DNA from 4 places in the Escherichia sp. XD33 genome. Region 1 is predicted to be linked to each of the others. Evidence: predicted binding sites of a transcription regulator. Region 1 holds the regulator's gene; each other region holds the start of a gene.
What was found. Region 1 encodes PurR, which represses purine synthesis genes. Its sites were predicted from a motif close to CANGCAAACGTTTGCNTG; they were not measured.
Positions count from the first base shown of each region.

Region 2: a site for PurR is predicted at 3,163-3,180, ahead of rbsD (D-ribose pyranase). Genes of this name have one in related genera too.
Region 3: a site for PurR is predicted at 2,142-2,159, ahead of gcvT (glycine cleavage system aminomethyltransferase GcvT). Genes of this name have one in related genera too.
Region 4: a site for PurR is predicted at 2,688-2,705, ahead of purT (formate-dependent phosphoribosylglycinamide formyltransferase). Genes of this name have one in related genera too.

Region 1 covers NZ_JAENDM010000002.1:102,867-108,221, forward strand. The annotation lists gene cfa (cyclopropane fatty acyl phospholipid synthase) at 1-823, opposite strand, end outside; gene punC (purine nucleoside transporter PunC) at 1,114-2,325, opposite strand; gene punR (DNA-binding transcriptional activator PunR) at 2,438-3,370, shown strand; gene purR (HTH-type transcriptional repressor PurR) at 3,367-4,392, opposite strand; gene cydH (cytochrome bd-I accessory subunit CydH) at 4,691-4,780, shown strand; gene K0778_RS02040 (MFS transporter) at 4,946-5,355, shown strand, end outside.
Region 2 covers NZ_JAENDM010000038.1:27,982-33,336, forward strand. The annotation lists gene ravA (ATPase RavA) at 1-935, opposite strand, end outside; gene kup (low affinity potassium transporter Kup) at 1,158-3,026, shown strand; gene rbsD (D-ribose pyranase) at 3,193-3,612, shown strand; gene rbsA (ribose ABC transporter ATP-binding protein RbsA) at 3,620-5,125, shown strand; gene rbsC (ribose ABC transporter permease) at 5,130-5,355, shown strand, end outside.
Region 3 covers NZ_JAENDM010000021.1:53,599-58,953, forward strand. The annotation lists gene gcvP (aminomethyl-transferring glycine dehydrogenase) at 1-427, opposite strand, end outside; gene gcvH (glycine cleavage system protein GcvH) at 546-935, opposite strand; gene gcvT (glycine cleavage system aminomethyltransferase GcvT) at 959-2,053, opposite strand; gene K0778_RS14045 (hypothetical protein) at 2,343-2,426, shown strand; gene ubiI (FAD-dependent 2-octaprenylphenol hydroxylase) at 2,500-3,702, opposite strand; gene ubiH (2-octaprenyl-6-methoxyphenyl hydroxylase) at 3,725-4,903, opposite strand; gene pepP (Xaa-Pro aminopeptidase) at 4,900-5,355, opposite strand, start outside.
Region 4 covers NZ_JAENDM010000013.1:54,587-59,941, reverse strand. The annotation lists gene ptrB (oligopeptidase B) at 1-700, opposite strand, end outside; gene K0778_RS10155 (tellurite resistance TerB family protein) at 909-1,568, opposite strand; gene yebF (protein YebF) at 1,895-2,251, opposite strand; gene yebG (DNA damage-inducible protein YebG) at 2,318-2,608, opposite strand; gene purT (formate-dependent phosphoribosylglycinamide formyltransferase) at 2,742-3,920, shown strand; gene kdgA (bifunctional 4-hydroxy-2-oxoglutarate aldolase/2-dehydro-3-deoxy-phosphogluconate aldolase) at 3,976-4,617, opposite strand; gene edd (phosphogluconate dehydratase) at 4,654-5,355, opposite strand, start outside.

The sequences.
Region 1 (5,355 bases):
GATCGGTTTTTTTCGAACCGATAGTATGGAGCAGGAATATGCCTTCCGGTTTCAAATTACGATCCACCACCGCAAAATAGGTATCGTAATTTTTCGGTCCGACGTGCTCGAACATCCCCACAGAAACAATACGATCAAACTGGTCGTTCAGGTCACGATAATCTTGCAGCAAAATGGTGACATCCAGGCCTTCACAGCGTTCCTGAGCCATTTTTTGCTGTTCGGCAGAAATGGTGACGCCCACCACGCTTACGTCATAATTAGATGCCATGTAGTGTGCCAGTCCGCCCCAGCCGCAGCCAATATCCAGTACGCGCATCCCTGGTTTTAACTGCAATTTTTCACAAATCATTTTGAGCTTCGCCTGCTGGGCAGATTCCAGATTATCGGCATCTTTCCAGTAAGCGCAGGAATATTGCATGAAGGGATCAAGCATGCGGCTGAACAAGTCATTACCCAAATCGTAATGCTCTTTGCCGACTATCCAGGCACGTTTTTTACTCTGCAGATTGAAGAGACGAGCGCCGGCAATACGCAGCGTGTCTTTGAAATGATGGGGGAGTTGGTTCTCGAGACCTGCGCGTAAGACTTTGCTAAAAAACATATCCAGTCGGTCACATTCCCACCAGCCATCCATATAACTTTCGCCTAACCCCAAAGAGCCTTCTTGCAGAACGCGTTTAAAAAAATCGGGGTTTTTCACACGAATATCCGCCGGGGCAGAACCGTTAATGGCTATACCGGCACGGCTAAGTAATTCGTTGGCGATACGGTACCAGTTGTCATCCGGTACGCTGACTTCTTCTATACACGATGAACTCATAGTTTCTCCATCACTGGTCGGTGATCAGAACCTTAAAACAGCGTAGACGCTTTTTGGGCTTTGTGAGAAATCTCGCAGAAAAAACCGCGAGTCTATAATCCGACGTAGAACAGAGGGAAAGGAGGAACCCTTGCCGAAATGACCATCCATAGTGAGTCGGGAGCGATCCTGTCCCCGTAAAAACATAATATTTATAGTAGCTTTAACAACTCGAAATTAGTATAGGCCGCTAATTTCAATCATACAACAAAATTTTGTTAGCAGCCTAAGTATAAGTATATCGATATAGATCAGTGTGATTCGCTATGAGCGACTTCGGCATTGCCATGATTCTGGCAGCCAACTTCTTCACAACGTTGCATCATGTAACCCAGCGCGACCAGCACTACTGTTGATAACATCACGCTGGTGGTGGTGAGCAATGGCGTGCTGATACTGATCAGCCAGGAAACTACCAGACTTGCGAGGAAGCACAGACCCAGTTGTAGAGTGTTCTGCAAAGCTGCGGCGCGACCAGTTGCGTGTGGGAAGGGACGCAGCGCCTGGGCGACAACAATAGGGTAGATCGCGCCATTGGCAATCGCCATCACACAGAATGGGATCAGGATTTCGACCAGCGACACATGGCTAATGAAGCCTGCAGCCCAGGTCGCAATGACGCTGACAGCAAACAGCACCAGCAACCACGGTAATAACTGCTTGCCTTGCCATTTCTGCAGTGCGGCGCGACAGCCATAACCACCAATCAGAAACGCGATAGTTTGCGGGACATAACTTAAACCAATAACTGCCGGGCTGTAGCCCATTTCACTAAGGATGAACGGTGAACCGGTCAGCCATGCAAAAAAACTGGCTGAACAGGCCGCATATATCAGCACGTTGCCGCGATAGGTTTTAGAACGTAGCAGGTCGGTAAAGGTCAGACCATCCTGACTATTGTTACGGGCCTTCGTCGTGGGTTTGAGCCAGAAAATAGGCAGAATCAGCACCACGGTAATGGCAAACAGGGTGGCGAAAATCGCCTGCCAGGAAAAATGGACCAGCAGCCAGCTTCCTAACAGGGGAGCAAGTGCCGGAGACAGACCCACCAGCGGCATGATGGTCGCAAAAATACGGTTGACTTTCTGTGAAGGATAATAATCCGTCACTAACGCTTGCCAGATAACCGCCGCGGCGCAGACCCCCACAGCCTGTACAAAACGCAATACCAGCAGCGTAGCGGCGTTTTCTACCCACAGCATCCCCAGACTACCTAACGCAAAAATTGTCAGGCCGATTAATAACACCGGTTTACGACCATAACGGTCGGAGAGTGGCCCCCACAGAAGCTGGGCTGCGGCAAAACCGGCAAGGAACAGACTAAGGCTGGCACTGACAGCAGACGCAGGCGTTTGCAGGTCGGCCTGTATGGCGGCGAAAGCAGGCAGATACATATCGGTTGCCAGAAAACCGAGTACGCTCAAACCCGCCAGCCAGACTAAAAATCTTTTCCCAGGTTGCATGTATATTCTCTAAATCTCTCAATTAAACACCGCCGCAAAGTGTAGGGAGTGAAATTAGTGTTGTGAAACGGTAATATTTGATGACTGGTTTCAAAAATTTTGTAGGCAGACTATGTGGTCAGAATATTCACTCGAAGTTGTTGATGCGGTAGCGCGTAATGGTAGTTTTAGCGCTGCGGCACAGGAGCTGCATCGCGTTCCTTCTGCGGTCAGCTATACCGTGCGTCAGCTGGAAGAGTGGCTGGCGGTGCCGCTCTTTGAACGACGGCACCGTGATGTGGAGCTGACCGCTGCTGGAGCGTGGTTTCTCAAAGAAGGGCGCTCTGTTGTCAAAAAAATGCAGATCACCCGCCAGCAATGTCAGCAGATAGCGAACGGCTGGCGCGGTCAGTTAGCTATCGCAGTGGATAATATTGTCAGGCCAGAACGTACACGGCAGATGATCGTTGATTTTTATCGCCATTTTGATGATGTCGAACTTCTTGTCTTTCAGGAAGTGTTCAACGGTGTCTGGGATGCGCTTTCCGACGGGCGCGTGGAACTGGCGATTGGCGCAACACGCGCGATTCCGGTAGGCGGTCGTTATGCCTTCCGGGATATGGGGATGCTAAGCTGGAGTTGCGTTGTTGCCAGCCACCACCCGCTGGCGTTGATGGATGGCCCATTCAGCGATGATACGTTGCGCAACTGGCCGTCGTTGGTGCGCGAAGACACCTCGCGAACGCTACCTAAGCGTATTACCTGGTTGCTGGATAACCAAAAAAGACTTGTCGTGCCTGACTGGGAATCATCGGCAACCTGTATCTCGGCAGGATTATGCATAGGGATGGTGCCAACACATTTCGCCAAACCGTGGCTTAATGAGGGGAAGTGGGTAGCATTAGAACTGGAAAACCCCTTTCCGGATTCGGCATGTTGTCTGACATGGCAGCAAAATGATATGTCGCCTGCGTTAACCTGGTTGCTTGAGTATCTCGGCGATAGTGAGACGCTGAATAAGGAGTGGCTGCGGGAGCCGGAAGAGACTCCCGCAACGGGTGATTAACGACGATAGTCGCGGAACGGGCCGTCAGCCACGGAGCGGCGTTCAATCAAGCGCGGATGCACTTCAATGGACTGCGGTTCTTCACGTTTGTTGACGATACGATCCAACAGCATGTTGAACGCTGTTTCACCCAGCGAGTCTTTTGGCTGATGGATCGTGGTCAGCGCCGGCGTAAAATAGCGGGCGTTGCGCACGTTATCATAACCGATCAGCGAAACATCCTGCGGGACGCGCAGGCCCATTTCATCAGCAGCACAAAGTGCGCCCATTGCCATGATATCGCCACCACAGAAGACGGCAGTAGGGCGATGCGGCTGCGACAGGATTTGCTGCATGGCGCGATAACCGGATTCAGGTTCAAAATCACCCTGCACAATCCAGCTTTCCGGCACCTTGATCATTGCTTCTTCCATCGCCTTCATAAAACCGGCAAGGCGGCCTGCGCCAGTGTTACGTTCCAGCGGGCCGGGGATAACGCCGATTTCGCGGTGACCGCGTTCAATCAGATAACGCCCGGCCATGTAGCCGCCTTCGAACGCGTTATCAATGACCGCATCGGTGAAGTCAGCTTTTGCTTCACCCCAGTCCATCACCACCATTGGGATATGGCGATACTCTTCCAGCATCGCCAGCAACGGCTCTGGGTACTCAGAACACATCACCAGCAGACCATCGACGCGTTTTTGCGCCATCATCGACAGATAAGCCCGCTGTTTCTCAAGATTGTTCCACGCATTACCCAGAATCAGGGTGTAACCTTTCTGGAAGCAATTTTTTTCAACCGCTTCAATGATCTCGGCAAAATAGGCCGCTTCGCTGCTGGTCGCCAGCAAACCGATAGACTTGGTGTGGTTAACCTTCAGGCTACGCGCCACCGCGCTAGGGGAGTAGTGTAATTCTTTAATCGCTGCCCACACGGCGTTGCGCGTTTCTTCAGCGACGAAACGTGTTTTGTTGATCACGTGTGACACAGTTGTAGTGGAAACGTTTGCTCGTTTCGCTACATCTTTTATTGTTGCCATTCCATTTCACTCCAGACCCTAACTTCAGCTCCTGCAAAATCGCAAGGTAAACGTTTGCCTTTACACACCTTACGCACAACAAAAGTGTTGCGGTACGCCGGAAAAACGACACGGAGCGTCAGGAAGGGGTCAATGGCCAGTACGCAAATAGTGTAAGCGTGGAATTTTGGCCGATCTTGACGAAAAGGGGAAGTGGTAAAAACACTTATCATTATAAATGACGGGAGATTTTTTCATCACAGTGTGTAAAAATGCGTAATATCACTTTTTGTGTGGTAATAAAAAAGGAGAAAACTTGATGAGCACCGACCTTAAATTTTCACTGGTAACAACGATTATCGTCCTCGGTTTGATCGTAGCCGTGGGTTTGACTGCCGCGCTGCACTGATTTCCTCTCGAGGGAGCGCGTTCTCCCTCGCATCTCCTTCCTGTTTGTTAGCAAAATGGCAAAAGTGTTTTCTCTTTTTGTTATTTTCATTTTTTTGTGATTGCTGTCATGCTTTCGCCACTTTAATGAATATCGCGTAATGACGCGAAGAGGTGGAGATAAGGCATGAAAATTAACTATCCGTTGCTGGCGCTGGCGATTGGCGCGTTTGGTATCGGGACAACGGAGTTCTCGCCAATGGGCTTGTTGCCCGTCATTGCGCGCGGTGTGGATGTCTCGATTCCCGCTGCCGGAATGTTAATCAGTGCCTATGCAGTTGGCGTAATGGTGGGCGCGCCGCTGATGACGCTTCTACTTTCTCATCGTGCCCGCCGCAGTGCGTTGATTTTCCTGATGGCAATTTTCACGCTAGGCAACGTTCTTTCCGCCATCGCGCCGGATTATATGACCCTGATGCTTTCACGCATTTTGACCAGCCTGAATCACGGAGCATTTTTTGGTTTGGGTTCAGTCGTGGCCGCAAGCGTGGTGCCAAAACATAAACAGGCCAGCGCAGTTGCCACTATGTTTATGGG
Region 2 (5,355 bases), on a different contig from region 1:
ATCCCTTGCTGTTGCCAGGCGTGACCGGTCATCAATACATCAATTTGTTGTTGTATCAAATTCAGGCTTTGCGCGTCATACCACAGGCAATCTTTCAGCAAAATGAGATCTACCGGGGCAACAGCACTGCGACCGCTAAAAAAGGCGCTGGCCTGTAATAATCGGATCGCTTTTTTCCAGCGACGATCCGAGACATAAGGCGCATCCGGTAATTTATCCAGTTGCTGGCGCAGCATAAAAATCAGCTCAAATACATGATCGGGCAGCGTAATTTCACCAATCTCTTTCTGCCAGCGTTCATATTCTTCATCTGTGACCTGCAAGGCATCAGGAACCGGATTGTCGTTTTCATCCTGTTGACTGGTCAGCATGGAGCGGAAATTCGCTTTATCCTGCACTTTATCTAACCACAGACGAATCAGCATGCGGTCATATAACGCTTCCAGACTGCTGTCTGCTTCCGGCAGCTCGTTGGAGGCCGCCACCAGCAGGCGCATCGGGATTTTTTCTACGTGTGCACCGTTGCGGAACTGGCGCTCGTTAATGGCGGTGAGCAAGGTATTAAGAATTGCCGGGCCCGCTTTCCAGATCTCATCCAGAAAGACAATTTCTGCTTCCGGCAGGTAACCGCTGGTTAAACGTTCATAGCGCCCTTCATCTTTTAGCGCCTGAATAGAAAGGGGACCAAAAACTTCTTCCGGCGTGGAGAAGCGGGTCATCAGATATTCAAACGCGCGGGCATTCTGAAAGGCGAATTTTAAGCGCCGGGCGATCAAACTTTTGGCAATACCTGGCGGGCCAAGGAGGAACACACTTTCACCACTTAATGCCGCTAATAAACACAAGCGGATGGCGTGGCTACGTTCATAAAGCCCCTTTTCCAACGAACTGCTCAGGCGGGAAATTCTTTCCGCTAATAAATGAGGGTGAGCCATAATGAAGTGGCGTCCTTTCGTCAAAAGTTCTGCGTAAATTGCGAGTATAGACGTTTCTTGCTGGTGGCTAAAATAGTCTCAAAGGGGGGGTATTTTTCTTTGAGCCAGGTTAATGTGGCCGCATTTAGGAGTACGATTTTGCCGTTAATCGTGCATACTGTGCGCTTTTTTGTGGGCCAAGGGACTAAGCACACATTTCATATTTCAACGAAAGACTAGTCTATGAGCACTGATAATAAGCAATCATTGCCCGCGATTACCCTCGCGGCGATTGGAGTTGTCTACGGCGATATTGGTACCAGCCCGTTATATACACTTCGTGAATGTTTGTCCGGCCAGTTTGGTTTTGGCGTTGAACGCGATGCCGTGTTTGGCTTTTTATCGCTGATCTTCTGGCTGCTAATCTTTGTGGTTTCCATTAAATATCTCACCTTCGTGATGCGGGCAGATAACGCCGGTGAGGGGGGGATCCTGACGTTGATGTCGCTTGCCGGGCGTAATACGTCGGCGCGAACCACATCAATGCTGGTGATTATGGGGCTAATCGGCGGCAGCTTTTTCTATGGTGAAGTCGTCATAACACCCGCTATTTCGGTGATGTCAGCCATTGAAGGTCTGGAAATCGTCGCCCCGCAGCTGGATACCTGGATAGTTCCCCTCTCAATTATCGTTCTCACTTTATTATTTATGATTCAAAAGCATGGCACGGCTATGGTCGGTAAGCTGTTTGCGCCGATCATGCTGACCTGGTTTTTGATTCTGGCAGGACTGGGGTTACGTAGCATTATTGCTAACCCGGAAGTGCTGCATGCGCTGAATCCGATGTGGGCGGTGCATTTCTTCCTTGAATACAAAACGGTTTCTTTTATTGCATTAGGGGCAGTGGTGCTGTCGATTACGGGGGTCGAGGCGCTGTATGCTGATATGGGACACTTTGGTAAGTTCCCTATTCGTCTGGCGTGGTTCACTGTCGTATTACCTTCCTTAACTCTTAATTACTTCGGCCAGGGAGCGCTGTTGTTAAAGAACCCGGAAGCGATTAAGAACCCGTTCTTCCTTTTGGCACCGGACTGGGCGCTGATCCCGCTGCTGATCATCGCCGCACTGGCGACGGTAATCGCCTCGCAGGCGGTTATCTCTGGCGTCTTTTCATTGACGCGTCAGGCGGTACGTCTGGGATATTTGTCGCCGATGCGCATTATTCACACCTCCGAAATGGAGTCAGGGCAAATCTATATTCCGTTTGTGAACTGGATGCTCTATGTCGCGGTCGTGATTGTGATTGTCAGCTTTGAGCACTCCAGCAACCTGGCGGCGGCGTACGGGATTGCGGTGACCGGAACCATGGTGCTGACGTCTATTCTCTCGACTACCGTGGCACGTCAGAACTGGCACTGGAATAAGTATTTTGTTGCGCTGATCCTGATTGCTTTCCTTTGTGTCGATATTCCATTGTTCACCGCTAACCTCGATAAACTGCTCTCCGGCGGCTGGTTGCCATTGAGCCTCGGTACTGTGATGTTTATCGTGATGACCACCTGGAAGAGCGAGCGTTTCCGCTTGCTGCGGCGGATGCATGAACATGGTAACTCTCTGGAAGCGATGATTGCTTCGCTGGAGAAATCACCGCCTGTTCGCGTGCCCGGGACCGCGGTGTATATGTCGCGTGCAATCAACGTCATTCCCTTTGCGCTGATGCATAACCTTAAACATAACAAGGTATTGCATGAGCGGGTGATTCTGTTAACTCTGCGCACCGAAGACGCTCCATATGTCCATAACGTCCGTCGGGTACAGATTGAACAACTGTCGCCCACTTTCTGGCGCGTGGTGGCAAGTTATGGTTGGCGAGAAACGCCAAACGTAGAAGAAGTTTTCCACCGCTGCGGTCTGGAAGGATTAAGTTGCCGGATGATGGAAACCTCCTTCTTTATGTCGCATGAGTCGTTGATCCTCGGCAAACGCCCGTGGTATTTGCGTCTGCGCGGCAAGCTGTACTTGCTGCTGCAACGTAATGCGCTGCGTGCACCAGATCAATTTGAAATCCCGCCAAACAGGGTTATCGAACTGGGTACTCAGGTCGAAATCTAACGCCAGACGCCTCCTTTCTTCATAAGGGGGCGTTTTTGTTTTCATGGTTAATCACCATGTAAAACGTTTCGAGGTTGATCACATTTCCGTAACGTCACGATGGTTTTCCCAACTCAGTCAGGATTAAACTGTGGGTCAGCGAAACGTTTCGCTGATGGAGAAAAAAATGAAAAAAGGCACCGTTCTTAATTCTGATATTTCATCGGTGATCTCCCGTCTGGGACATACCGATACGCTGGTGGTGTGTGATGCTGGTTTACCCATCCCCAAAAGTACAACGCGTATCGATATGGCATTAACCCAGGGTGTACCTTCTTTTATGCAGGTGCTGGGCGTCGTCACAAATGAAATGCAGGTCGAGGCGGCCATTATCGCGGAAGAGATCAAACACCATAATCCGCAACTCCACGAAACGTTGCTCACTCACCTTGAGCAGCTGCAAAAACACCAGGGAAATACCATTGAAATTCGTTACACCACGCATGAACAATTCAAACAACAAACCGCAGAAAGTCAGGCGGTAATTCGCAGCGGAGAATGTTCTCCGTATGCGAATATCATTCTCTGTGCTGGCGTGACGTTCTGAGGCCGTCATGGAAGCATTACTTCAGCTTAAAGGCATCGATAAAGCCTTCCCGGGCGTAAAAGCCCTCTCGGGCGCAGCGTTAAATGTCTATCCGGGCCGCGTGATGGCGCTGGTGGGCGAAAACGGCGCGGGTAAATCCACCATGATGAAAGTGCTTACTGGCATCTATACTCGCGATGCCGGTACGCTTTTATGGCTGGGGAAAGAAACGACATTTACCGGGCCAAAATCTTCCCAGGAAGCCGGGATTGGGATTATCCATCAGGAACTGAACCTGATCCCGCAGTTGACCATTGCCGAAAACATTTTCCTCGGTCGTGAGTTTGTTAATCGCTTTGGCAAAATTGACTGGAAAACCATGTATGCCGAAGCGGATAAATTGCTGGCTAAACTTAACCTGCGCTTTAAAAGCGACAAGCTGGTGGGCGATCTTTCCATCGGTGACCAGCAAATGGTTGAAATCGCCAAAGTGCTGAGCTTTGAGTCGAAAGTCATCATTATGGATGAACCGACCGATGCGCTGACCGATACCGAAACCGAATCCCTGTTCCGCGTCATCCGCGAGCTGAAATCGCAAGGCCGCGGTATTGTCTATATCTCCCACCGCATGAAAGAAATCTTCGAGATTTGCGATGACGTTACCGTTTTTCGTGACGGACAATTTATTGCTGAGCGCGAAGTGGCATCACTGACCGAAGATTCGCTGATTGAGATGATGGTGGGTCGCAAGCTGGAAGATCAATATCCGCACCTGGACAAAGCGCCGGGAGATATCCGCCTGAAAGTCGATAATCTCTGCGGACCTGGCGTTAACGATGTCTCTTTTACTTTACGCAAAGGCGAAATTCTTGGCGTCTCTGGTTTGATGGGCGCAGGTCGTACCGAACTGATGAAAGTGCTCTACGGCGCACTACCGCGCACCAGCGGTTACGTCACCCTGGATGGGCATGAAGTCGTTACCCGTTCACCGCAGGATGGCCTGGCAAACGGCATTGTGTATATCTCCGAAGACCGTAAACGTGACGGTTTAGTGTTGGGCATGTCAGTAAAAGAGAACATGTCGCTGACAGCGCTGCGCTACTTCAGCCGCGCTGGCGGCAGTTTGAAGCATGCCGATGAACAGCAGGCTGTGAGTGATTTCATTCGTCTGTTTAATGTGAAAACTCCGTCGATGGAACAGGCAATTGGTCTGCTTTCCGGTGGCAATCAGCAAAAAGTGGCGATTGCCCGCGGTCTGATGACACGCCCCAAAGTGTTGATCCTTGATGAACCTACCCGTGGCGTAGATGTCGGCGCGAAAAAAGAGATCTATCAACTGATTAACCAGTTCAAAGCCGATGGCTTGAGCATCATTCTGGTGTCATCGGAGATGCCAGAAGTATTAGGCATGAGCGATCGCATCATCGTCATGCATGAAGGGCATCTCAGCGGGGAATTTACTCGTGAGCAGGCCACCCAGGAAGTGTTAATGGCTGCCGCTGTGGGCAAGCTTAATCGCGTGAATCAGGAGTAAAAAAATGACAACCCAGACTGTCTCTGGTCGCCGTTATTTCACGAAAGCGTGGCTGATGGAGCAGAAATCGCTTATCGCTCTGCTGGTGCTGATCGCGATTGTCTCGACGTTAAGCCCGAACTTTTTCACCATCAATAACTTATTCAATATTCTCCAGCAAACCTCAGTGAACGCCATTATGGCGGTCGGGATGACGCTGGTGATCCTGACGTCGGGCATCGACTTATCGG
Region 3 (5,355 bases), on a different contig from region 1:
CCATATCCAGTCCAGTCAAATCCAGCGTTACCTGCTGGAAGTTGAGCAGTGCTTCAAGGCGGCCCTGGGAGACTTCAGGTTGATACGGAGTGTACGCGGTATACCAGCCCGGATTTTCCAGCATGTTACGCAGGATAACCGGCGGTAGCTGCACGGCGGTGTAACCCATGCCGATGTAAGACGTGAAGCGTTTATTGCGACTGGCAATAGCCTTGAGTTCTGCCAGTGCGGCGTATTCGGTCGCCGGTGCGCCAACCTGCGGTGGTGTCGCAAGTTGAATATCTTTCGGCACAATCTGGCCGGTCAGCGCGTTTAACGATTGTGCACCAACGGCATTCAGCATTTCTTGCTGTTGCGCGGCGTCCGGTCCGATATGGCGTTCAATAAAAGCGCCGCTGTTTTCAAGCTGGCTTAACGTCTGTGTCATGAGCGATGGTTCCTGAAACGTGCAGTGAATTGTGAACCTCTCTCCTTACGAAGAGAGTGAGGGTGAGGCATAAATTTTCCTCACCCTGATCCTCTCCCGCAGAAGAGGAATAAAGCCGTTACTCGTCTTCTAACAATGCTTCGTATGCGGTCGCATCCAGCAGTGATTCCAGTTCGCTTTCATCGCTGGCTTTGATTTTAAAGATCCAGCCGCCTGCATACGGTTCGCTGTTCACCAGTTCCGGGGAATCGCTCAGTGCGTCGTTTACCGCCACGATTTCACCGCTTACTGGCGCATAAATGTCTGACGCCGCTTTTACCGATTCGGCAACCGCGCAGTCATCGCCCGCGCTAACCGTTGCGCCCACTTCCGGCAGGTCAACAAACACCATATCGCCTAACAGCTCCTGAGCATGTTCGGTAATACCAACGGTGTAAGTGCCGTCGGCTTCTTTACGCAGCCATTCGTGTTCTTTGCTGTATTTCAGTTCTGCTGGTACGTTGCTCATCAATCAATCTCCAAAAAAGTAAATCACGCGACGGCTTTGCCGTTACGCACAAAAACAGGTTTTGTCACTTTAACCGGCATTTCACGGTTGCGAATTTGCACAATCGCCGTTTCGCCAATACCTTCCGGCACGCGCGCCAGCGCAATGCTGTAACCCAGCGTCGGGGAGAAAGTACCGCTGGTGATAATGCCTTCATGCTGGTTGCCCTGCGCATCGGTAAAGCGTACCGGCAGTTCATTACGCAGCACGCCTTTTTCGGTCATCACCAGACCAACCAGTTTTTCTGTACCATGCTCACGCTGCACTTCCAGGGCTTCACGACCGATAAAGTCACGATCTGCCGGTTCCCAGGCGATGGTCCAGCCCATGTTGGCGGCTAAAGGAGAGATGGTTTCGTCCATCTCCTGACCATAAAGATTCATGCCCGCTTCCAGACGCAGCGTGTCACGCGCGCCCAAGCCACATGGCTTAACACCCGCTTCCACCAGCGCACGCCAGAAATCGGCCGCTTTTTCATTGGGCAGCGCAATTTCATAGCCCGCTTCACCGGTATAACCAGTGGTGGCAATAAACAGATCGCCCGCCTGCACGCCAAAGAACGGTTTCATCCCTTCCACCGCCTGACGCTGGGCGTCATTAAACAGTGTGGCAGCTTTTGCCTGCGCATTCGGCCCTTGCACGGCAATCATGGAAAGGTCATCACGAACGGTAATTTCGATGCCGAAAGGTTCAGCGTGTTGGGTAATCCAGGAGAGGTCTTTTTCGCGGGTGGCGGAGTTAACAACGAGGCGGAAGAAATCTTCAGTAAAGTAGTAGACGATGAGGTCATCTATCACACCGCCAGAGGCATTCAACATCCCCGAGTAAAGGGCTTTGCCGCCTTTGGTGAGCTTCGCCACATCGTTCGCCAGCAGATAACGCAGAAACTCCCGGGTGCGGCTGCCGCGAAGATCGACGATGGTCATATGTGACACATCAAACATTCCGGCATCGGTACGTACCGCATGATGTTCGTCGATTTGCGAACCGTAATGCAGCGGCATCATCCAGCCGTGGAAATCCACCATGCGAGCGCCGCAAAGCGTGTGTTGTTCGTACAAAGGAGTCTGTTGTGCCATCTTGTCCTCATTGAATAAGCGGGGCTGACAACTTTTCATGGTGAAATTATCACCACGAAACCCAGCGTCGGAGCCACTCCCGGTCCCCAACGCAATCGTTCTCTTTTGCCTGAACTTACCACCGAAACAGACTGTTAACCATAAGGTAAAATTGATCATCACATTAGCTTATGGTTAAAAAACGCCAAAATCGCGACAGAATAAAAAACCAAAAAACACACCAGTTTCTATATAAAGATGATGCCATTAGAAAGCTAATTTGAATAAGGCAATATTAAGAGCTAAAAAAATGTCAAAAAACACTAAATCAAAAAATAATGACATTAGAAAATATAATGCGAAAACGGAGGTGAAATTAGTTTATTTCAAATGAGGAAAATCTCCCGGCGAAAAAACCGGGAGATGAAAGTGTGATGGGTATCAAATAAACAGCAGAAGAGAAATTTTTAACGCAGCCATTCAGGCAAATCGTTTAATCCCATTGCCTGGCGGATAAGTTGTGGTTTAACGCCAGGAAGCGTGTCGGCCAGTTTCAAACCAATATCACGCAGCAGTTTTTTCGCCGGATTGGTACCGGAAAACAGATCGCGGAATCCCTGCATACCAGCCAGCATCAGCGCCGCACTGTGCTTGCGGCTACGCTCATACCGGCGCAGGTAAATGTACTGCCCGATGTCTTTCCCCTGACGATGCAACCGTTTCAGTTCAGCAATCAGCTCTGCAGCATCCATAAAGCCGAGATTTACTCCCTGCCCCGCCAGCGGGTGAATGGTATGCGCGGCGTCGCCCACCAGCACCAGACGGTGCGCGGCAAACTGGCGCGCATAACGCCCCGTCAGTGGGAACACCTGACGCGCGCTCTCAACCTTGCATAAGCCCAGGCGATTATCAAAAGCGATATTTAACGCGCGATTAAATTCATCTTCACTTGCCTGCTGCATCCGCTGCGCTTCCTCTGGCGACAGTGACCAGACAATTGAGCAAAGATGCGGATCGCTAAGCGGTAAAAAGGCCAGAATGCCTTCGCCATGGAAAACCTGCCGCGCCACCGCATCATGCGGTTCTTCCGTGCGAATGGTCGCTACCAGCGCGTGATGCTGATAATCCCAGAAAGTCAGCGGAATATCTGCTTTATTGCGCAACCAGGAATTAGCACCGTCCGCGCCAATCACCAGACGCGCCGTTAACATGCTGCCATCTTTCAGCGTCAGGAAAGTTTCATTTTCTCCCCAGGCGACCTGCTGTAATTCTGCGGGGGCCAACAGAGTGATATCTGACGACTGCTGCGCTTTGTTCCACAGCGCGTAGTGAATCACTGAGTTTTCAACGATATGCCCAAGATGGCTATAGCCCATGCTTTGATCGTCAAACGAAATGTGACCAAAACTGTCTTTGTCCCACACTTCCATACCGTGATAACAACTGGCCCTACGAGAGAGAATGTCCTGCCAGACGCCAAGACGGGTGAGTAATTTTTCGCTGGCGGCATTGATAGCCGAAACGCGCAGTTGTGGTGGTGCATCCGCCGCCAGAGGTTCCGGTACGCGCTGCTCCAGTACGGCAACGCGTAAGCCGCTCCCCTGTAAGCCGCAGGCAACCGCCAGCCCCACCATGCCGCCACCAACAATGGCTACATCAACACTTTGCATTGTTTATTCCTTAAAACCGCCTTCAACGCGCCACCCAACCGAGGGTGCGCTGCGCCAGCACATCGCGTGCCGGGGTGAATAATTCCATCGTCATCAGTCCGATGTTGCGCCCGACAACCAGCGGTGCCCAACGGTTGGCAAAAAGATGTACCAGGCTGTCCGTGACGCCGATGGTTGCTTCGCGATCGCTCTGTCGACGCTGCTGATAACGGCACAATACGCCGTAATCCCCCATGTCTTCTCCGCGCTCCTGCGCCTGAGTCAGGGTTTCCGCAAGACTCATCACATCTCGCATACCGAGGTTGAACCCTTGCCCGGCAATCGGGTGCAGGGTTTGCGCCGCATTGCCCACCAGCACGGTACGATGGGTAATAGCTCTGGCGGCGCGGGTTAACGCCAGCGGATAAGCACTGCGTTTACCGGCGTGGGTAATTTTTCCAAGTCGCCAGCCAAAGGCCGACTGGAGCTCACGGCAAAACTTCTCGTCACTCCACGACAGCACCTCTTCGCGCCGTTCCAGTGGATGACACCAGACCAGCGAACAGCGTCCGTCAGACATCGGCAACATCGCCAGCGGGCCATGTTGCGTGAAGCGTTCAAAAGCGCGGCCTTCGTGCGCAACAGAAGTAGCAACGTTGGCAATCACTGCCAGTTGTTCGTAAGGCTCCTGCTGCCAGTCAACGCCGCACGCGGTGGCTAACGCTGAATGGGTGCCATCAGCGGCTACCAGCACGCGGCCCGTCAGCGTCTCGCCACTCTCCAGCGTCACTTCAACGTGACTCTGAGTACGGGCAACGTTAGCCACGCGATCAGGGCAATGCAGCGTTACGCCAGGTGCTTTACGCAGCAATGCAAACAGCCGTTGCCCGACATTGTGCAATTCGACAACCTGTCCCAGCGCCGCCAGTTGGTAATCTTCTGCGGCGAGGGTGACAAATCCAGCGTGACCACGATCGCTGACATGCACGGTGGTGATGGCAGTTGCGCAATCCGCCAGAGATTGCCAGACGCCGATGCGCGCCAGTTGCTGACAGGTACCCGCCGCCAGCGCTATCGCTCGTCCATCAAAGCCCGGATGAGCATGTGACTCTGGCGCAGTCGCTTCAATCAAATGTACCGGCAGCGCCCCGTGACTTAACCGGGAAATAGCCAGCGCCAGCGTCGCGCCCGCCATGCCGCCACCGACGATGATTACGCTCATTGCTTTCTCGCAGCAGCCATCAACGCTTCGATTTCTTCCGGCTTTTTCACCACGCTGGCGGTGAGGTTTTCGTTACCGGTTTCGGTAATCACAATGTCGTCTTCAATACGAATGCCGATACCGCGATATTGTTCTGGCACATCCGCATCCGGCGCGATATACAGACCAGGCTCTACGGTCAGTACCATCCCCGGTTCCAGAATGCGCGAGCGATCCTGACCATAAACGCCAACGTCATGGACATCCAGTCCTAACCAGTGGCTAAGGCCATGCATAAAGAAAGGACGATGGGCGTTCTGAGCGATCAGTTCATCAACATCACCTTTCAGGATGCCGAGTTTTACCAGGCCGCTAACCATGATGCGCACCACTTCACCAGTGACTTCCAGAATGGAAGTTCCCGGACGATACAGGCGCAGGCTGGTTTCGAGAGACTCCAGCACAATGTCGTA
Region 4 (5,355 bases), on a different contig from region 1:
TCGAGGTCGTTTTATGCAGGCTGACGTAATAGGTATCGTCTTTTTCTTCGTAAATCAGTTTATCTTGCGATGCTGGCGTACCGATGGCGTGACGCCAGACCTGATAAGGCAGCAGCGTCACCGGATGCTTGCGAACATAGTAGAAAGTCCAGGAGTCATTTGCCCAGACAAAGCTGGGTTCAACGTTATCCAGCAGTTCCGGGTACCAGTTACCTGTTTCCAGATTACGAAAACGAATGCCGTACTGGCGTCGGGAAAGAAAATCTTCTGCCAGCGCCATGATGGTGTTATTGGGCGTAATCGCCATTCCGCCCATCGAATAAAACTCACTATGAGCTGCGCGCTTATTGGCATCGAGCAATGTTTCCCACTCATCCCACTCTTCACTGAATGCCGATTGACGCTGGTAGATAGCATATTCACAGCCTGGTTCATAAATATGCCGATAGCGGTAGCCATTTTTGATGTAGGGCGCAGAAACTTCTCGTTGCGGAATGCGGTCGATGATTTCCTTTAAGATGCGATCCTGCAAGGCTTGTTGTGAGGCCATCACCCGATGACCGTAACTATTTTCTTGTTGCAGGTAGTCCAGGACTTCTGGCTGAGAACGCGTATCGTCCCGCAGCCAGTAGTAATTATCGATGCGCGTATCGCCATGAAGCGTCATGGCGTGGGGAATGCGGGCGGCTTTTGGTAGCATGTTATTGTTCTTTCTGGTTGAAACATCTTATAAGGGTGGCAAAACTCACCGGGGATGCAAGCGAAACAGGGTCGTCATTGCTTAGATGATGACAGGTAATGGCGCGGATATCGAATGTTATGCAGACAGAGAAAATCAGCCTGTTCAAATGGCTGTGCGGTTCTGGATAGCCCGAAATAGTCAACTTCAGGCTATCCAGAGAGCGGAATTATTCCGCCAAAGTGCGTTTTTGCTGTTCGAGATCGCGTTCAATGCCGTCACGAACATCCTGGGGGATTTTCAGCGCGTCACCCAGTGCATTCAGGTAACTGCGTTCCATAAAATGGTCAATATCAATAGCCGCGCAACTCAGGAAATAGATTTCCAGCGCCTCTTCTTCATTGCGGACCCCGGTAGCCAGGCGTTGTGGATCCAGCGGTTGTTCGATTGCCTGCTCAATGAGTACACGCCCCTGCTCTTCCACGCCGGCTTCACGCAATTGCTGGTCGATTGCCGCACGTTCTTTGGCATCAATATGACCATCACTTTTAGCGGCAAAGACCAGCGCAAGGATCAAACGTTCCGTACGCTCATCCAGCGGCGTACTTTGCGCGCCAAACTGCGGTTCGTCCTGATGCGCCGCGCGAATTTTATCTTTGTATTTATTCCACAGCACCGTACCCGCTACCGCTCCGCCGCCAACCAGTAACGCGTTGGTGCCATATTTCGTAAGAAGTTTACGTGCTGATTTATTTGCGACCAGCAGCCCAGCCAGTCCGCCTAATGCGCCTGGCACTAACAGTTTGCCCAATCCCTGATCCGCAGACGAGGAGGTAGAAGAACTGCTTTGCCCAAGCAGGGATTGCAGTTGATTTAACCAGTTAGCCATATTTGCTCCTCAATAACCATTTTTAGTGCCTGTAGCATAGCGGATGAGGATGTCAGAAAATGTATATCGAGACAAAAGATGCGCAAATAAGCGGGGCGGTAGGCCGTTATTCAAAGAAATTCGCGCCAGGTAAGGTATTTACTGTATATCAGGTGATAAGGGTATTTTAGGTGAAAGTAGTTTGTCGTTTTGAGTGGCATTGTTTGATGCTGATTGCCCGATGCGACGCTGTTGCGTCTTCTCAGGCCTACGATTGTGGTGCGTTCTGGGGCGGACAAGGCACTCGCGCCGCATCCGCCAACGGTCAATCGAATTATCAGAAGCCATTAACGCCGCTGATATTCCGCCATTCCCGCTTTGCAGTCCACGCTGACCTGGTAATGAATATCGGCACTTTTACCACGCACGGTTAGCGGTACTGACCATTTATCATCTTTACCCTGAATGTCCTGCAAACTGACCCAAGCCACGGGATCGGCCTGACCGACAATTTTTTGATCATCTGCCCAGCGCGCCACGCGATTTTGTTGATAATCACGTTTTACGCTCGCGGCAATTCCGGCAGCATCCAGACCTTCACACTTTGGGAAAGTGACCGACTTGCTGGTTTCATTATTGGCAGCGAAAACTGATGCGCAGGCAGAAACCAACAACAGCCCTAAAAACGCCCCTCTTTTTTTCATGTTTTTCTCCATAGCACAATGATTCAGGAGAAAGCATGGTACAAATTGTCAGGAGCGCAAGTTGCTTCAGGCCGCGTGTGAGGCATCTTCCTCTTCGGATTCAGCACCGACGACCTGTGGGGACGGTAATTTGCCGGTTTTCAGAATGGTGCTCAGCACATCTTTTTGTTCTGCCAGCCATAGCGAAAGGGCTTCACGTTGCTCGTCTTCCATTTGCACTGGAGAATTTGTCAGCCAGGTGTCAAGCAGATCCGCCGTATCAAGCATTTTATCATAAGCATCGGCTTCCTTTTTGCTGGTAAACGACATTTTCTCTTCGCCCTCACGAATGACTACGTATTTAACTTCAACCGCCATTTGCAGCCTCTCATAATAACTGTGATTTTATACAGTATATTTCTTTTCGGTTGAGAAATCAACATCAGCAATAAAGACACGCGCAAACGTTTTCGTTTATACTGCGCGCGGAATTAATCAGGGGATATTCGTTATGACGTTATTAGGCACTGCGCTGCGTCCGGCAGCAACTCGCGTGATGTTATTAGGCTCCGGTGAACTGGGTAAAGAAGTGGCAATCGAGTGTCAGCGTCTCGGCGTAGAGGTGATTGCCGTCGATCGCTATTCCGACGCACCAGCCATGCATGTCGCGCATCGCTCCCATGTCATTAATATGCTTGATGGTGATGCATTACGCCGTGTGGTTGAACTGGAAAAACCACATTATATCGTGCCGGAGATCGAAGCTATTGCCACCGATATGCTGATCCAACTTGAAGAGGAAGGACTGAATGTTGTCCCCTGCGCTCGCGCAACGAAATTAACGATGAATCGCGAGGGTATCCGTCGCCTGGCGGCAGAAGAGCTGCAGCTGCCCACTTCCACTTATCGTTTTGCCGATAGCGAAAGCCTTTTCCGCGAGGCGGTTGCCGCCATTGGCTATCCCTGCATTGTAAAACCGGTGATGAGCTCTTCCGGCAAGGGGCAGACGTTTATTCGCTCTGCAGAGCAACTTGCTCAGGCATGGGAATACGCTCAGCAAGGCGGTCGCGCCGGAGCGGGCCGCGTAATTGTTGAAGGCGTCGTTAAGTTTGACTTCGAAATTACCCTGCTAACCGTCAACGCGGTGGATGGCGTCCATTTCTGTGCACCAGTAGGTCATCGCCAGGAAGATGGCGACTACCGTGAATCCTGGCAACCACAGCAAATGAGCCCGCTTGCCCTTGAACGTGCGCAGGAGATTGCCCGTAAAGTGGTGCTGGCACTGGGCGGTTATGGGTTGTTTGGTGTCGAGCTATTTGTCTGTGGTGATGAGGTGATTTTCAGTGAGGTCTCCCCTCGTCCACATGATACCGGGATGGTGACGTTAATTTCTCAAGATCTCTCAGAGTTTGCCCTGCATGTACGTGCCTTCCTCGGACTTCCGGTTGGCGGGATCCGTCAGTATGGTCCTGCAGCTTCTGCCGTTATTCTGCCACAACTGACCAGTCAGAATGTCACGTTTGATAATGTGCAGAATGCCGTAGGCGCAGATTTGCAGATTCGTTTATTTGGTAAGCCGGAAATTGATGGCAGCCGTCGTCTGGGTGTTGCGCTGGCGACCGCTGAGAGTGTTGTTGACGCCATTGAACGCGCGAAGCACGCCGCCGGACAGGTAAAAGTACAGGGTTAAACCCGGCAAAAAAACGCTACAAAAATGCCCGATCCTCGATCGGGCATTTTGACTTTTACAGCTTAGCGCCTTCTACAGCTTCACGCGCCAGCTTAGTAATGCGGTCGTAATCGCCCGCTTCCAGCGCATCTGCCGGAACCAGCCAGGAACCACCGATGCACAGCACGCTTTTCAGCGCCAGGTAGTCACGGTAGTTAGCCGGAGAAATACCACCCGTCGGGCAGAAACGGACCTGGGAGAACGGACCCGCGATCGCCTGCAGGGCTTTCACGCCGCCGTTAGCTTCAGCCGGGAAGAATTTGAACTCTTTCAAACCGTAGTCCATACCCAGCATCAGTTCGGAAACAGTGCTGATCCCCGGAATCAGAGGAATAGTCCCTTCGGTAGCAGCTTTCAGCAGCGGCTCGGTCAGACCCGGGCTAATTGCGAACTGTGCACCCGCTTCAGTGACTTCTGCCAGCTGCTGTGGATTCAGCACCGTACCGGCACCCACAATCGCTTCAGGCACTTCTTTGGCGATAGCACGGATAGCGTCAACTGCACACTCGGTACGCAGAGTCACTTCCAGAACGCGCACCCCACCAGCAACCAACGCTTTTGCCATCGGCACCGCGTGTTCCAGTTTTTTTACCACGATAACCGGTACAACCGGGCCGGTGGTCAGGATTGATTCTGCACTTGTTTTCCAGTTTTTCATCAGAGTTTTCTCTCGCCTGATTACAAATTTGTCGTCTTAAAAAGTGATACAGGTTGCGCCCTGTTCGGCACCGGACAGTTTTTCACGCAAGGCGCTGAATAATTCACGTCCTGTTCCCACGCGTGACGCGCTCAGGTCAGGAATGTGCGGTTCGCGAGCAGCCAGTTCCGCTTCGTCTACCAGCAGCGTCAGTTCGCCTGTCTGTCCATTCACACGAATGATGTCCCCGTCGCGCACTTTTGCCAGCAGCCCGCCATCGTAGGCTTCTGGTGTTACGTGGATAGCTGACGGCACTTTACCTGAAGCGCCGGAGAGTCGTCCATCGGTAACTAACGCAATTTTGAAACACCGGTCCAATAATACACCAAGTGGCGGCATGAGTTTATGTAATTCTGGCATTCCGTTCGCTTTTGGCCCCTGATGACGGACAACAACGACACAATCGCGGTCCAGCAAACCCGCTTCAAAGGCCGGCATAACGTCATGCTGGCTTTCAAAAACAACCGCTGGCGCTTCAATCACCTGGTTCTCAACCGGCACGGCAGAGGTTTTCATAACCGCACGGCCCAGGTTACCGCTTAACACTTTTGTCCCACCATGATGAGAGAAAGGTTGTTCGAAGGAAGCGATCACATTGCCGTCGAGTGATTTTTCCGCCCCTTCCCGCCAGTCCAGTTCACCATTATTCAGCCATGGTTCAAGCGTATAACGAGACAGACCAAAGCCTGCCACCGTATT